2 regions of the Arthrobacter sp. 01N442 genome follow, and region 1 is predicted to be linked to the other one. Evidence: riboswitches for the same ligand, from Rfam matches in the RefSeq annotation. Region 1 holds a riboswitch; the other holds the start of a gene.

What was found. A riboswitch is a leader RNA that binds a small molecule or an ion and turns the genes downstream of it on or off. The one in region 1 is predicted to bind glycine.
Region 2: it holds a riboswitch for glycine, as region 1 does, so the genes downstream of both, gcvP (aminomethyl-transferring glycine dehydrogenase) here and gcvP (aminomethyl-transferring glycine dehydrogenase) in region 1, are expected to answer to the same signal.

Annotation. Positions count from the first base shown of each region.
Region 1 covers NZ_JBFTRD010000001.1:3,222-6,631, reverse strand. Annotated here, with positions in the region: gene AC1DNC_RS00025 (amino acid permease) at 1-978, opposite strand, end outside; glycine riboswitch at 1,134-1,231, opposite strand; glycine riboswitch at 1,517-1,616, shown strand; gene gcvP (aminomethyl-transferring glycine dehydrogenase) at 1,752-3,410, shown strand, end outside.
Region 2 covers NZ_JBFTRD010000009.1:73,702-77,111, forward strand. Annotated here, with positions in the region: gene AC1DNC_RS16155 (MFS transporter) at 1-210, opposite strand, end outside; gene AC1DNC_RS16160 (TetR/AcrR family transcriptional regulator) at 279-818, shown strand; glycine riboswitch at 1,270-1,368, shown strand; glycine riboswitch at 1,370-1,485, shown strand; gene gcvP (aminomethyl-transferring glycine dehydrogenase) at 1,525-3,410, shown strand, end outside.

The DNA of each region.
Region 1 (3,410 bases):
GTCACCTTCCTGGGCCAGGCCGTAGACCATGCGCGAGGTGGAGTAGATGCCGGAGTTGGCCGAGGACATCGCCGAGCTGAGGACCACCAGGTTGACGACCGTGGCGGCCGCGCCGAGGCCGGCCAGGGAGAACATGGCGATGAATGGGCTGTGTCCGGCGGCGAACTGGGTCCACGGGATGACGGACATCAGGATGATGAGGGCGCCGACGTAGAAGAGGAGGACGCGCACCGGGATGGAGTTGATGGCGCGGGGCAGGTTCTTCTCCGGGTCCTTGGCCTCTGCCGCCGTCGTGCCCACCAGTTCGATGCCCACGAAAGCGAACACGGCGATCTGGAATCCGGCCACGAAGCCCATGAACTCATTCGGGAAGAAGCCGCCATGGCTCCAGAGGTTGCTGAAGGTTGCCGGTCCGGCCTCGGAGCTGAATCCGCTGAAGATCATGAACAGGCCCACGACGATCAGCGCAGCGATGGCGATGATCTTGATGAGGGCAAACCAGAACTCGGTCTCACCGAACGCCTTCACCGTTGTCAGGTTCAACAGCAGCAGGATCGCAATGGTGACCAGCCCCGGGATCCAGAGGGGCAGTCCCGGCCAGAGTTCCTGGGAGTACCCGGCGATGGCAATGACGTCTGCAATGCCGGTGATCACCCAGCAGAACCAGTAAGTCCACCCGGTGAAGAACCCGGCCCAGGGACCCAATAGATCTGCCGCGAAATCGCTGAACGACTTGTAGTGCAGGTTGGACAGGAGCAGCTCGCCCATGGCCCGCATGACGAAAAACAGCATGAAGCCGATAATCATGTAAACGAAGATCACCGACGGGCCGGCCGCCGAGATGGTCTTGCCCGAGCCCATGAACAGGCCGGTGCCGATGGCGCCGCCGATCGCGATGAGCTGGATGTGCCGGTTGCTGAGCTGCCGCTCAAGGTGCGGGGCTTCGACTGCGGTAGTGGGTGGTCGCTGAATCGTCATGAGGAACTCCATCGTTCAAGTGGCATCGGTGCCACGATGATTCGGGTTCCTCCCCGCTCTGTCTTGGACCTGAGAGTTTCCGCGTTTCCTGCCCCCGCAGGAACCGCTTGCACCTTCGGTGAGCCGGACGCCGTCCGGCTGCTTTCCAGAGTCGCCTCGCCGCGGCGGTACATGGGCCTGAGAGATTCCTGGGGAGGATTTGCTCCTACGGCGCCTGCTGAATGTACCGGCAGGACTCTCCCGCCGCAGATCGTAAGCATGTTGATTTTGTTGTGGTGCGGAAGGCGCAGTGGCGGGGAGATCAACCCCGCTCCACCACCGGCCGCAACCGAATTCCGCGCCTCCGGGAATCCCCGGATCCGCAGAAACACTGGCCATCTGTTCCGTCCGGAACATTGCTTGGCCGATTCAGTGTGGGATGGATCACGCTGGAAAGTCAACCCCGTCGAATTGTTTCGTCGCACGGCGCCATCGTGTTGCCGGGTGCGGGGATTGTGTGTAGCGTGTGAGCCGAATCACCACATTCAAATAAGCCTTTCGAGCCGTGGCGGGAGAGTCCTCCCCGTCATCACCGGGCAGGCGCCGTAGGAGCAAATCCTCCCCAGGAATCTCTCAGGCCCCCGTACCGCCGCGGCGAGGCAACTCTGGAAAGCAGTCAGGCACGTTCCTGGCTCACCGACGGTGCAAGCGGACAAAGGTCTGCGGAATCTCTCAGGTCCAATACAGAGCGGGGAGGAACCCGGTCCCCTCCGGCGCGTTGCGCCGGCCAAACCTTGGAGTTCCTCTTGACGGTTCAATCTCTTCCATCCAACTTCGCCGACCGCCATATCGGCGCGCGCCGCCAGGCCGACGTCGACACCATGCTGAAGGCTGTCGGCTACGACAGCGTTGACGGCCTGGTTGATACCGCCGTTCCCGATTCCATCCGCCAGGATGTTCCCCTGCGATTGACCGATGCCCTCAGCGAGGTGGAGGTCCTGGCCGAGCTGCGCAGGCTGGCATCGAAAAACAAAACCGCCGTGCAGATGATCGGGCAGGGCTACTACGACACGGTGACCCCCGCCGTGATCCGGCGGAACATCCTCGAAGCTCCGGCCTGGTACACCGCCTACACGCCCTACCAGCCGGAAATATCGCAGGGCCGGCTGGAGGCGCTGTTGAACTTCCAGACCATGGTCCAGGATTTGACCGCCCTGCCGGTTGCCAACGCCTCGCTGCTGGACGAAGCCACCGCCGTCGCCGAGGCAGTGCTGCTGATGCGCCGGGCCAATAAGGACAAGGCGGCCCACGACGGCAAGACCGTCATCGACGCCGACTGCCTCCCGCAGACCATCGCGATCGTCAAGGGCCGCGCCGAGGCCCTCGGCTTCGAGGTCGAGGTCGCTGACCTGTCCCACGGCCTGCCCGAGGGCGACATCAACGGCATCGTGCTGCAGCAGCCCGGCGTTTCCGGCCGCGTCTGGGACCAGTCCACGATCATTGCGGACGCGAAGGAGCGCGGCGCCCTCGTCACCGTCGCCGCGGACCTGCTTGCCCTGACCCTGATCACACCTCCCGGTGAGCAGGGCGCCGATATCGCCGTCGGATCCACCCAGCGCTTCGGCGTGCCGCTGTTCTTCGGCGGCCCGCACGCCGCCTACATGGCCGTGCGGGCCGGGATGGAACGCACCCTGCCGGGCCGCATCGTGGGGGTGTCCAAGGACAACGCCGGCGCCCCCGCCTATCGGCTGGCGCTGCAGACCCGCGAGCAGCACATCCGCCGCGAGAAGGCCACGTCCAACATCTGCACCGCGCAGGCCCTGCTGGCGATCGTCTCCTCGTTCTACGCCGTCTACCACGGCCCGGACGGACTGAAAGCGATCGCCGACAACGTCCACAACAACGCCCGGGTCCTCGCCACCGCACTGGAAACGGCGGGCCGCGAACTGCTCAGCGGGTCCTTCTTCGACACCCTGACCGTCCGCGTCCCCGGCAAAGCCCGCAAGGTCATCACCGCCGCGGAAGCCCGCGGCATCAACCTGCGCTTCATCGACCCGGACACAGTTGGCGTGTCGGTCGATGAGACCACGACGCCGGAAGTCCTCTCCGCGGTGGCCGTGGCCTTCGGTGCCGGCCCGGTGAGAGAAGCGAACGGCTTTGAACTGCCGGAAGCGGTGCTGCGCACCTCCGATTACCTGCAGCACCCGGTCTTCAACACGCACCGCTCCGAAACCCAGTTGCTGCGCTACATCCGCCGCCTCTCGGACCGCGACCTCGCTCTGGACCGCACCATGATCCCGCTGGGGTCCTGCACCATGAAGCTGAACGCCACGGCCGAAATGGAAGCCATCTCCTGGCCGGAATTCGCCTCCATCCACCCCTTCGCCCCGGACTCCCAGACCGCCGGCTGGCGCGAACTGATCGAGGACCTCGAAGCGGACCTGACCGAGATC
Region 2 (3,410 bases), on a different contig from region 1:
CAGCGGATATGCGTCGACGATCCAGAGCAGCTGCACCCCGGTGGCATCCAGGCTGCGGGCAATCGCCGGCAACGCGAAGGTCAGTGCGGTGTTGTCCACGGCCACGAGCAGAACCGGGAACATGAGCAGCGACAAGGCCAGCCAATCGCGCCAGGGTGCGCGGGGAGCCGGGGCGGCATGGGTGGCGGCGGACAGGGACGCGGTACTCATAAACAATAACTGTACCGTCTGGACGGTATAGTTAAGAAATTGCTGTTCAGGCAGGCATGATGGGAGCCATGGCCAGAAAACCCGTTGCCCGCGAAGCCGTCCTTGACGCCTTCGAATCCCTTCTCATTACGGAGGGAGAGCGCGCTGCGACGCTGGACGCCGTAGCCAAGCTGGCCGGCGTTTCCAAGGGGGGACTGCTGTACCACTTCCCGAACAAGGAAGCCATGATCTCGGTGCTGCTGGAGCGCCTGGACCGGCTCCTCGCCGAGGATCTGGCTGCCATGGCCGCAGCCCCGGAGGGAGCGGCCGCGTACTTCATCAGGTCCTCGGTGTGGGCCGACACCCCGCTGGACCGCGTCTTTGTCGCCGCCACCCGCCTGGCCGAAGTGGCCCACGCTGAAACCCTGCGGCGGATGGCCGGGGTGCAGGCGAGCTGGCTGGCCCTCCTTGCCGCCGACGTGGGACCCGCGATGGCCAAGCCCGTGCTCTACATGGGGGACGGGCTGTACTTCAATGCCATGCTGGCGCGGGGGCCCGGCGAGGCGCCGGCCGAGGTGGCCGGCGATGTCGAAAGCCTGCTGGCCGCCGTCGAACGACTCCGCGGCTGATCCGGCCCAAGCCGAGGGGACGCTCCCTCGGGTTTGGCGCTCTTCCGGGGGACGCTCCCTCAGGTGTGGTGCCCTCCCGGGGGACGCTGCCTCAGGTCCGGTGCTCTTCCGGGGGACGCTCCCTCAGGTCTGGTGCCCTTCCGGGGGACGCTCCCTCAGGTCTGGTGCTCTTCCGGGAAACCCTCCCTCACGTCCGGTGCTCTTCCGGGCACGCTCCTTCACGTCCGGTGCCCATCGAGGAAACCCTCCCGCACATCAGGTGAGGGAGCGTTGGGGTGGGTCGTGCCGGAGGTGAGGGAGCGTTGGGGTGGGTCGTGCCGGAGGTGAGGGAGCGTTGGGGTAGGTCGTGCCGGAGGCGAGGGAGCGTCTGGGGGAGCGGAGTTTGCGGACGCGTCTGCGGCGTAGGACAATGGAGGCTGTGACTACGGTCACGAGCAATTGAATATGCCTTTGATCTGCGGCGGGAGAGTTCTGCAAGTAGGTACAAGCAGGCGCCGTAGGAGCAAACCCTCCCCAGGAATCTCTCAGGCCCATGTACCGCCGCGGCAAGGCAACTCTGGAAAGCAGCGAGTGCGCCCCATGGCGTGCTGTGCTCACCGACGGTGCAAGCGGAGCCTCGCGAAAGCGGCTGCGCGGAAACTCTCAGGTCCAATACAGAGCGGGGAGGAACCCGAATCAATGTGGCGTACCCTGCGCCGCCTTAGTTATGGAGTTCCTTGTGACTGTTACCTCAGCCTCCACGTCCTTCGTTGACCGGCATATCGGCGCTCGCCGCCAGGCCGACGTCGACACCATGCTGAAGGCTGTCGGCCACGACACCGTCGACGCCCTGGTGGACACCGCCGTTCCGAAGGACATCCGGCAGGACTCCGACCTGGCGCTCGGCGCCGCCCTGAGCGAAGTGGAAGTTCTCGCCGAACTGCGCCGGATCGCCTCCAAGAACAAGACCGCCGTTCAAATGATCGGCCAGGGCTACTACGACACCGTCACCCCCGCCGTGATCCGCCGGAACATCCTCGAAGCTCCGGCCTGGTACACCGCCTACACCCCCTACCAGCCGGAAATCTCGCAGGGCCGACTGGAGGCCCTGCTGAACTTCCAGACCATGGTCCAGGACCTCGTCGGCCTGCCGATCGCCAACGCCTCGCTGCTGGATGAAGCCACCGCCGTCGCCGAGGCCGTGCTGATGATGCGCCGGGCGAACAAGAACAAGACGGCCCACGACGGGAAGACCGTCCTCGACGCCGACTGCCTCCCGCAGACCATCGCGATCGTCAAGGGCCGCGCCGAGGCCCTTGGCTTCGAGGTCGAGGTCGCGGACCTGTCCAAGGGCCTGCCCGAGGGCGTCATCAACGGCGTCGTGCTGCAGCAGCCCGGTGCCTCCGGCCGCGTTTTCGACCACTCGGCCGTCATTGCGGACGCGAAGGGGCGCGGCGCGCTCGTCACCGTCGCGGCTGACCTGCTGTCCCTGACCCTGATCACCCCTCCCGGTGAGCAGGGAGCCGACATCGCTGTCGGCTCCGCCCAGCGCTTCGGCGTTCCGCTGTTCTTCGGCGGCCCGCACGCCGCGTACATGGCCGTCCAGAAGGGCCTGGAACGCTCCATGCCCGGTCGGCTCGTGGGCGTGTCCAAGGATAACGCCGGCGTCCCCGCCTACCGCTTGGCGCTGCAGACCCGCGAGCAGCACATCCGCCGTGAAAAGGCGACCTCCAACATCTGCACCGCCCAGGCGCTGCTGGCCATCGTCGCCTCGTTCTACGCCGTCTACCACGGCCCGGACGGGCTGAAGGCGATCGCGGAGACCGTTCACGGCCACGCCCGGACCATTGCCGCCTCCCTCAAGGCCGCCGGACTGGACGTGCAGCACGCCTCGTTCTTCGACACCGTGACCGTTTCCGTGCCGGGCAAGGCCGCCGAATTCATCGCCGCCGCTGACGCCAAGGGCATCAACCTGCGCGCCATCGATGCCGACACTGTCGGTATCTCCGCCGATGAAGCCACGACGGCGGCCATCGTCGCCGACGTCGTCGCCGCCTTCGGCGCGTCCGTCGCCGACACTTCTGAAGGCTTCGCCCTGGACTCCGCCGTCGAACGCACCTCGGATTACCTGCAGCACCCGGTCTTCAACACGCACCGTTCCGAGACCCAGCTGCTGCGCTACATCCGCCGCCTCTCGGACCGTGACCTGGCCCTGGACCGGACGATGATTCCGCTGGGGTCGTGCACTATGAAGCTGAACGCCACGGCCGAGATGGAGGCCATCTCCTGGCCGGAATTCGCCTCCATCCACCCGTTCGCACCCGAGTCCCAGACCGCGGGCTGGCGCGAATTGATCGAGGACCTCGAAGCCCAGCTGACCGAGATCACCGGCTACGACCAGGTCTCCATCCAGCCGAACGCCGGGTCCCAGGGCGAGCTGGCCGGGCTCCTCGCGATCCGCGGCTACCACCTCTCCCGAGGGGATAACCAGCGCAATATCTGCCTGATCCCGGCCTCGGCGCACGGCACCAACGCCGCCTCTGCGGTGCTGGCCGGCATGAAGGTCGTCGTCGTGGCCACCGCCTCGGACGGCACGATCGACCACGTGGACCT